DNA from 3 places in the Pradoshia eiseniae genome. Region 1 is predicted to be linked to each of the others. Evidence: riboswitches for the same ligand, from Rfam matches in the RefSeq annotation. Region 1 holds a riboswitch; each other region holds the start of a gene.

Region 1 (3,282 bases):
GGATGATGATCTTATAACCTTTGTTGTAAGCATCTACCGCTGTATGAAGAACACAAATATCTGTGCAAACCCCAACTAGGTGCAGCTCTGTAATTCCTCTTTCACGAAGCTTAATATCAAGGTCTGTCCCTGCAAAGGCAGAATAGCGCGTTTTGTCAATCCAAAGTACATTTTCTCGTCCCTTGTTCTTATTATACACATTTTGCAGATTTCCAAATAAATCTCTTCCCGCCGTACCGCGAATATTATGAGGGGGGAATAAGCGAGTCTCCGGGTGATAGGAATCTCCCTCATCATGAACGTCAACCGCAAATACAACATAGTCTTCCCGTTCGATAAAATCCTTCGTTAAAGAAACAATATAATCTTCAATAAGTTGCCCTGGCTCACCGCAAGTCAATCTTCCTTCGTCCGCCACAAAATCATATGTATAATCAATATTTATCAACGCTTTCAACCTGATCACTCCTCTTGTAGGATTTAATTGTCATCCGGTAATACAAAAAAATCGCGTGATGTCTTTACAAGTAATTTTACAGCTATTCTACCATTTAAAATAAAATAATTCCTCCCTTTTCCGTTTTTTCAATTCTTGTTATTAAATAACCAATTGCATGAAAAAGCCAGCCCTATAAAATAGGACTGACTCCTAATATCATCTTAAGCCTTCACTTGTTTGCTGGTGACGGCTTCTAAAGCGCTTTTAAGATCATTAATGAGGTCATCCGCATGCTCGATGCCGACAGAGAAACGGAGCAGCCTATTACAGACGCCGCCTGCAATCCTAACTTCCTCTGGAATATCAGCATGGGTTTGCGTCGCCGGGTAGGTCATCAAGCTTTCCACTCCACCAAGGCTTTCAGCGAATGTAATCACGCCAAGGCCCTTCAGAAAGTCATTGACCCATTCCTCCGACTGAATACGGAAGGAAATCATCCCCCCGCTTCCTGGATAGAGGACATCTATGATCTCTTCCCTTCCCTCTAGAAAGGCAGCAATTTTCTTGGCATTCTCTTCATGCTGCTTCATCCGGAGGCTAAGTGTTTTCATGCCTCTCATCACTAGCCAGGAATCAAAAGGAGAGAGAACAGCACCTGTCGCGTTTTGATATTCATCTAGCTTCAGGCAAATATCGTCACCCTTTGCGACGATTAGTCCAGCCAGGACATCATTATGGCCGGCTAAATATTTCGTGCCGCTATGAACAACGATATCTGCGCCAAGCTCAATCGGCCGCTGCAGGATAGGTGTATAGAATGTGTTATCGACAATCAGTAATAGACGATTCTCGTCACACAGATTACCAAGTGCGCGGATATCGATTTCCTGCATTAAAGGATTGGTTGGCGTTTCGATAAACAAGGCTTTTGTTCGTTCTGAAATGGCTTCGGAAAAATCTTCATAGGACTGGCATTGGACAAAGGAAATGCCATATTTCCTCCATGTTTTCTCAAACAAACGATATGTACCTCCGTAAAGGTCAGCAGAGACAAGAATCTCATCTCCCGGTTCAAACAGCGTGAGTAAAGCATGAATGGCCGCCATGCCAGAGCTGTAGGCGAACCCTTGGTCACCGCCTTCAAGCTTTGCGATTGCTTTCTCTAAAATCTCTCTTGTCGGGTTTCCTGTCCGGGTGTAGTCATAGCCTGTCGATTGTCCAATTCCTTCATGCCGGTATGCCGTTGAGAAATACACGGGCGGGTTCACCGTGCCTGTATGTGTTTCACTGCGATTGCCGATTTGGGCTAATACTGTTTCAATCTTCCATGTAGTCATTATGCTGACCCTCCCGAATAAAAATAAAAAAGTCTTCCAAGAAGAAGACTTATTGATCCTTAATTCTCCTTCTTATCTCTCGAGGCACGAAAAAACATGCCTTGCAGGATTTAGCACCTTTCCGAACACAAACATCGGCGGTTGCTGAGACATCATCGGGCCCGTCCCTCCGTCTCTCTCGATAAGATTTATTAGAATATTCATTTAATTATAATTTACACGGGTGCATTGGAAAAAGCAAGAAATTTCTCAGCTGTTGTACCCTTTTTTCGCAGAAGTATATAATAGACTTATCCACCAAAAAGGAGTGTCTACCAATGAAAGCAGACGGACAAGAGATTTTTCGCTACATTAAAGACTTGGTCTCCATCCCAAGTCCTACCGGTTATACAGAAGAGGCCATTCGTTATACAGAGAAATTTCTGAATACATACGGAATTGAGAACAGGCGCACAAATAAAGGGGCCCTGCTTGCCACAATTAAGGGGCAGGATGACTCGAAGCACCGTTTCCTGACGGCTCATGTCGACACGTTAGGAGCAATGGTAAAGGAAATCAAGCCAAACGGACGCTTGAAACTAACTATGGTTGGCGGATTCCGCTGGAATGCCTGTGAAGGAGAATATTGCAAAATTCACACAGCAGATAGAACCGTTTATACCGGTACCATTCTATTGACGCAAACATCTGTCCACGTCTATCAAAAAATGGGTGATATTAAACGAGATGACGACCATATGGAAGTCCGCATTGATGCGGTCACTAAATCACAGGCAGACACGAAAGCGCTTGGCATCGAGGTCGGTGATTTTGTCTCCTTTGAGCCTCGCGCAGAGCTTGCGGGCAACGGCTTTTTGAAATCAAGGCACCTTGATGACAAGGCGAGTGTCGGCATTCTTCTCTACTTGATCAAGCAGCTTAAAGAGGAAAATATTACTCTTCCTTACACCACCCATTTCCTCATATCCAATAATGAAGAAATCGGCTATGGCGGCAACTCCAATATACCGCCAGAGACAGTGGAATATTTGGCTGTTGATATGGGAGCAATCGGAGACGGCCAGACAACGGATGAATACAGCGTCTCCATTTGCGCGAAAGACTCAAGCGGTCCGTATCATTATGGTCTGCGCCAGCACCTTGTCGAGCTCGCGAAAAAGCATGAGGTCGATTACCGCATTGATATCTATCCATATTACGGCTCAGACGCCTCCGCAGCAATCCGCGCTGGATTTGACATCGTCCACGGATTAATCGGTCCCGGTATCGATGCCTCCCATGCATTTGAACGAACTCATATCAGCTCAATTGAGCACACAGCTAATCTGCTTTGGCATTATATGCAGTCAGAGCTCGTTATTTAATCCCTTTACGAGGTGCGAATACCATCCGCACCTCTTTTTCCTTATAATAGTTCCTTCAATTTTCGATATGCTTTTTTTGCTTCCGCATACCCCTGATGATAGAGCTTCTCAAGCTTTCGCCGATTCCGTCCAATTGATGATA
Region 2 (3,282 bases), on a different contig from region 1:
CACCCTCAAGGGCAGCTTGCACCATTAAGCGCGTGTAGGAAAGCTTCATTCGGCTTCCTGTACCATATACTCCGCCTGTCCATCCTGTGTTTACAAGGTAAACTTGTACATTATGTTCCTCGATACTCTTGCCGAGCATATCAGCATAGCGAGTTGGCTGTAATGGCAGGAACGGAGAACCGAAGCAGGTTGAGAAGGTAGCCTCAGGAGCGGTAATTCCGCGTTCTGTTCCGGCAAGTTTGCTTGTATAGCCACTAAGGAAATGATACATCGCCTGTTCTTTTGTGAGTTTGCTGATCGGTGGAAGAACACCGAATGCGTCAGCAGTCAAAAAGATAATCGTCGTTGGATGCCCGGCTACGCTTGGATTAACGATATTGCTGATGGCATCAATTGGGTATGCTGCCCGTGTGTTTTCCGTCAGGAAGCCGTTGTCATAATCTGCGATTCTTGTCTTCTCATCAACCATGACATTCTCAAGGACAGATCCAAAGCGGATGGCATCAAAGATTTGCGGCTCCTTCTCCCGGGAAAGATTGATGCATTTTGCATAACAGCCGCCTTCAATATTAAAGACGCCGCTAGGAGACCAGCCATGTTCATCATCCCCAATCAATCGGCGGCTCGGGTCAGCAGACAAAGTAGTTTTGCCTGTACCGGAGAGACCGAAGAATAAGGCGACATCTCCTTCCTGGCCGACATTGGCTGAACAGTGCATGGAGAATACATCCCTCTCAGGCAGCAAATAGTTCATGATGGAGAAGACAGATTTCTTCATTTCCCCAGCGTATTCTGTACCGCCGATTAAGACAATCTTCTTTTCGAAAGAAATGATGATGAACGTTTCTGAATTCGTTCCGTCTACTGCTGGATCTGCCTTAAACCCAGGCGCACAAATAATCGTAAACTCGGAGTGATGGCTTCCTAGCTCTTGTGCTGTAGGACGAATGAGCAGCTGGTGGATAAAGAGGTTATGCCATGCATATTCGTTGATTACTTGAATAGGAAGGCGGTAATCTTGATCAGCGCCAGCATAGCCGTTGAAAACGAAGAGCTCATCTTTCTCGTTTAAGTAGTTAATGACTTTTTCATATAGGTTAGCGAATGCATCCTCGGAAATAGGCCTATTCACATTTCCCCAGTCGATTTTGTCTTTTGAGGATGCTTCTTCTACAATATATTTATCTTTCGGAGATCGACCGGTATACTTCCCTGTCTCCGCTTTAACGGCACCGGTTGATGTCAGGATTCCTTCGTTTCTTGCTAATACTTTTTCAACCAATTGAGGAACGGATAACTGGATGTGCATATTCTCATTTGTTAGCTGTGGTTTCAACTCATTGGATATTTCAACTTGGTTCATAAGAAATCATCCTCTTCCAATTATTGTATTTATCTCTCGTATGGAAAATAGTATAACATATTCGTATTAATTGAACATACTAATTAGGTAAATAAAAATATTAACCAACCTTCTCTAAACCGTAAGAACATTCCCTCCCTCAAGCAGCATAGGCGGAGCTCATTCTAATATATTTCTAAAGTACTTTGTTTAATTATTCACAATAATTATATCAGTTTATTCGCACTATTTCGATACCTGTTGTCCTTAGATTTCATGCGTTATATCATGCACATATATTGACAGTTCATAGTATATTAAGTTAAGATTTAACTTTGAAACGGATACTCTTATCAAGACTCGGTGGAGGGAACAAAGCTCTATGAAGCCGGGGCAACCTGCAGTTTGAATCCATGGAGGTTCACGCAAAGGTGCTAACTTGATGCAAGGCTAATAGAAGCCTTGAACGATGAGAGTGAAAGGCGAATTTCGTGAGATATTAGACCTTTCCTCTTTAGGAAGGTCTTTTTTTGTGCATTCAGGACATGACTAAAGATAATGAGTAGCCGTCATAGAGAAGAATTTAAGGAGGAGTTTTTATGTCGACTAAAAGACATTTGTTTACATCCGAATCTGTAACAGAGGGACATCCGGACAAGATTTGCGATCAGATTTCCGATTCTATTCTAGATGAGATTCTTGCAAAGGATCCCAATGCGCGCGTGGCTTGTGAAACGTCTGTAACGACAGGTCTTGTGCTTGTCGCTGGAGAGATTACGACATCTACTTATGTGGATATCCCGAAAATTGTGCGTGAAACGATTAAAGGAATTGGCTATACAAGGGCGAAGTACGGATTTGATGCAGAGACTTGTGCTGTTTTGACTTCCATTGATGAACAATCAGCGGACATTGCCCAAGGGGTGGACCAGGCACTTGAATCTCGTGAAGGAACGATGACAGATCAAGAAATCGAAGCCATCGGTGCCGGTGACCAAGGTTTAATGTTCGGGTTTGCCTGCAATGAAACTGAGGAACTAATGCCTCTTCCAATTTCACTTGCCCACCAGTTATCAAGAAGATTGACAGAGGTTCGGAAACAAGAGGTACTCCCATACTTGCGACCGGATGGCAAGACTCAAGTCACGGTTGAGTATGATGAGAATGACAAACCAGTTCGCGTAGATACAATTGTCATTTCGACTCAGCATGATCCGGAAACAACATTGGAGGAAATTCAGGCGGATTTGAAGGAGCATGTGATCAAACCGGTTGTCCCAGCACATTTAATTGATGAATCGACAAAATACTTCATCAACCCAACAGGCCGCTTTGTTATTGGCGGACCGCAAGGCGATGCTGGATTAACTGGACGCAAAATCATCGTTGATACGTATGGCGGGTACGCTCGTCATGGCGGCGGCGCGTTCTCAGGAAAGGATGCAACAAAAGTGGACCGTTCCGCAGCTTATGCGGCAAGATACGTAGCGAAGAACATCGTAGCGGCAGGTCTTGCTGAAAAGGCTGAGGTCCAGCTGGCTTATGCGATTGGTGTTGCACAGCCTGTATCCATCTCCGTGAACACATTCGGTACTGGCAAGATAGATGAAGAGAAGTTAGTGGAACTTATCCGTGTGAACTTTGATCTTCGTCCAGCAGGCATTATCAAAATGCTTGATCTCCGACGTCCAATCTACAAGCAAACAGCTGCTTATGGTCATTTTGGCCGCAACGATCTGAATCTTCCATGGGAAAAAACAGATAAGGCTGAAGACTTGCGCGCACAAGCGGCAATTTAAACGACTATAAGGTGTACAGACTGCAGATAAAATCATTCGTGATTTTGTCTGCAGTTTTTTTATTTAAATCAGGTTTTCTTCATCGTTGGAACTAGAAGGACCGCCAAAGAAAGGATTCCTTGAGAATAGAGACAGCTATTT
Region 3 (3,282 bases), 470 kb from region 1:
GAGGTCTTTGGAGGATGAAGTCCTTCTTAACGTGTACAATCCTGGGGGTATGGTGAAATGCCAAGTTCATGACATGCCAGAGAAAACATGGATCGATTTGATTGGAAATGCAACCTATGAGTATAAGCAAACCATAACTGTTGATCTTAAGCATAGGGAAGTCCAGTTTGGAAATAAAGAGATACATGAAGAAGAAGTGGCAGCCTATCATGCATTCGTCAATCATGTGAAGGAAATCGTTGGGGCAATCTAATAGTATACTAACAAAGTAAGGTGTGTGATAGCTTGTGCCATTGAATGAACGATTTCAATTTAAACCAGTGAGGTTGCTTATTTCAATCCTCCTGCTGGTATCATTAACCTATCTCTTTATTGATCTTGCCAGAGGGATTGATGGAGAGAGCGTGTACCGCTTTGATATGGGAATCATTCACGTCGTGCAAGGAAGCATTAATGATTTGAGCACAAAGCTTTTGGTTTTATTGACGAGCCTCGGATCAGTGAAGGGGAATACAGTTCTGGTCATCCTCTTTTCCATTTGGTTTATCTGGAAACGGAATTATTTGAGTACAGCCTTTCTCATCTATGTCACTCTATCCGGTGCCTTCGTTAACCGTTATTTAAAATGGACATTTCAACGCGAGCGTCCATCCTTAAATCCGCTTGTCGTCGAAAATGGGTTCAGCTTTCCAAGCGGGCACTCGATGTCCTCTTTTATTCTGTATGGTGCTTTGATGATTATTGCTACACGGATGACGAAGAAGTGGCAAATAAGAGTTCCAGTATATTTTGTCTGTTCCATGATGATCCTGCTTATGGGCTACAGTCGTATTTACCTGGGTGTCCATTATCCGAGCGATGTACTCGCCGGTTATGCAGCCGGCGGTGTCTGGCTGATTATTTCTGCCGTGGTATTTAAGTATGTGGATTATCTGGGAAGAAGGAAGAGGAAATAGTAAGGGCATTAAAGCCTCCTTGCCAACTCTCTTAAATGAGCTTGGCGAGGAGGCGTTTTTGTTTCGCTATTTTGTTCCGCTCACGCAAATGGCAGTGCAGGGTTTGAGCTCTTTATCATCCATTTTGATTGTATGGAAGCCAGCCTGTTTCAGGTAGGCTGATATTTCATCGGATAGCCTCATTGCTTCCTTGATGGTAGCTTCTTTTTGCCGGGGCTGAACAGTGATGGATATTGTTCCCTCATTTTTTAGAATAGAGTGCAGGTGTTGAATGGCCTGTTCTTTCTCTTCCCACATCGGGAAGCTATTGACACTGTATATGCGATCGTATTGATTTTCCGTTAGTACGTCAAAGGCAGTCCCTTTCCTGATTCGAAGTCGACCGCTTTCTATGGAATCCTCATTTTTCTCTTTAGCTAGTTCAACCATGGCCTCTGAAGGGTCGTAGCCATCGGCCGTACATTTCGGGAAGGAAGAAAGAAGCTTATTCAAGCCTTCGCCAGGACCGAATCCTATCTCAAGCACCATATCACCATTATTGATCCCTAGCTTATGGAAAGTCCAGTCGTATAAAGCGCCATTTTCATAAGCCATCACTTTCCCGGCCGCTTTTCCCACTAAACCCTTCGGTTCTTTAAATTGTTTTGAAATGAAATCCTTCATGTTTACATCACCTCTGTCATTTACTACCCGAAAGCTGAAGGTAGATAACTTTTTGGAGATAATTTTCTAAATAAATTGAAATAACTGAAAAATTGTAGTAAATTAAATAAACAATCCAATATTTTCTTATCTAGAGAGGTGGAGGGACTGGCCCGAGGAAACCTCAGCAACCTGGACCGAGTGTGTAGTCCAAGGTGCTAAATCCAGCAAGCATAGCTTGGAAGATGAGTGCCGTACTGAACAAGGGGCTTTCATTTTTGAAAGGCTCTTTCTTTATAATCGGTTATCCATCTGCATATCAAGGGAGGAGAAAATCATGAATTTACTAGAGAGGCTTAAGGGAGAAATCCTTGTGGGAGATGGAGCCAGCGGAACATTACTCTATTCCTTTGGGATAGATACATGCTATGAGGAATTAAATCTCACCAATCCGGAGCGAATCGTCGCCTTACATAAGGAATACATAGAAGCAGGAGCAGACCTTATACAGACGAATACATTTGGTGCTAATTATCATAAACTGAAGCGCTATGGCCTGGAAGGGGAAACTGCAAGGATTAATAGGGAGGGCGTCCGGCTCGCCAAGGAAGCGGCAAATGGTCAGGTCTATGTACTAGGCACGATTGGCGGCCTTCGGAGTGTCCGGAAGTCTGAGCTTAGCTTGGAGGAAATCGGGGTCTATTTCAAGGAGCAGCTTGATGCGCTGCTTCAAGAGAAGCCGGATGGACTGATTTTGGAAACCTATTATGACCTGGAGGAATTATTGAGCGTGCTGGCGATTGCGAGAAAGGAAACGGACTTGCCGATCGTCGCCAATATTTCCTTGCATGAGGTTGGTCTGCTCCAAAACGGTATGCAGGTTAAGGATGCCTTTGAGATGATTAAAGAAAACGGAGCAGACATCGTCGGCCTGAATTGCCGGATGGGTCCGTATCATATGATTCGATCCTTTGAGGAAGTGCCATTAAATAAAGAGACGTACCATTCAGCCTATCCGAATGCGAGTCTGCCTGATTTGGATAACGGGCGTTATGTCTATTCAACTAATGCTGATTATTTTGCGGATGCCGCGAAACAGCTGATTGAGCAGGGGGTTCGACTGATTGGAGGCTGCTGCGGGACAACGCCTGAACATATTCGAGCAATTAAGAGGGGGATACTCGGACTTGTGCCTCTGACGGAGAAGAAGGAGGTTATCAGCCGAAAAACTCATGTCTACACATATGAGTTTAAGTATCCCAAAAAGCAAACCATCCTAGGGAAAGTCAAGCAAGACCCGACGATTCTAGTTGAATTGGATCCGCCAAAAACGCTCGGGGTAGAGGAATTTATGAAGGGAAGCAAATACTTGCATGAAATGGGTGCTGACGCGATTACCCTTGCAGATAATTCCCTGGCCTCTCCGCGTATATCAAATGTGGCGATTGCCTCGATGCTAAAAGCAGAACATAAGAAAAATCCGCTTGTTCACTTAACGTGTCGTGACCATAACCTGATTGGTCTTCAATCCCATTTGATGGGGATGCACACATTGGGGCTGAATGAGGTCCTCGTAGTGACAGGCGATCCCTCTAAAATTGGAGACTTCCCGGGTGCGACGTCTGTCTATGATTTATCATCGATTGATTTGATTTCATTGATTAAGCAATTCAATGCAGGCATC

What was found. A riboswitch is a leader RNA that binds a small molecule or an ion and turns the genes downstream of it on or off. The one in region 1 is predicted to bind S-adenosylmethionine.
Region 2: another riboswitch for S-adenosylmethionine. It lies ahead of metK (methionine adenosyltransferase); the one in region 1 lies ahead of CYL18_RS01570 (methionine biosynthesis PLP-dependent protein).
Region 3: another riboswitch for S-adenosylmethionine. It lies ahead of CYL18_RS03940 (bifunctional homocysteine S-methyltransferase/methylenetetrahydrofolate reductase); the one in region 1 lies ahead of CYL18_RS01570 (methionine biosynthesis PLP-dependent protein).

What each region holds. Positions count from the first base shown of each region.
Region 1 is NZ_PKOZ01000001.1:313,479-316,760, reverse strand. Features, by position in the region: gene CYL18_RS01575 (cysteine hydrolase family protein) at 1-466, opposite strand, end outside; gene CYL18_RS01570 (methionine biosynthesis PLP-dependent protein) at 661-1,776, opposite strand; SAM riboswitch class I at 1,846-1,964, opposite strand; gene CYL18_RS01565 (M42 family metallopeptidase) at 2,094-3,140, shown strand; gene CYL18_RS01560 (patatin-like phospholipase family protein) at 3,182-3,282, opposite strand, start outside.
Region 2 is NZ_PKOZ01000016.1:19,804-23,085, reverse strand. Features, by position in the region: gene pckA (phosphoenolpyruvate carboxykinase (ATP)) at 1-1,363, opposite strand, end outside; SAM riboswitch class I at 1,690-1,818, shown strand; gene metK (methionine adenosyltransferase) at 1,942-3,141, shown strand.
Region 3 is NZ_PKOZ01000001.1:780,809-784,090, forward strand. Features, by position in the region: gene dapF (diaminopimelate epimerase) at 1-253, shown strand, start outside; gene CYL18_RS03930 (phosphatase PAP2 family protein) at 288-956, shown strand; gene CYL18_RS03935 (class I SAM-dependent methyltransferase) at 1,023-1,619, opposite strand; SAM riboswitch class I at 1,743-1,850, shown strand; gene CYL18_RS03940 (bifunctional homocysteine S-methyltransferase/methylenetetrahydrofolate reductase) at 1,936-3,282, shown strand, end outside.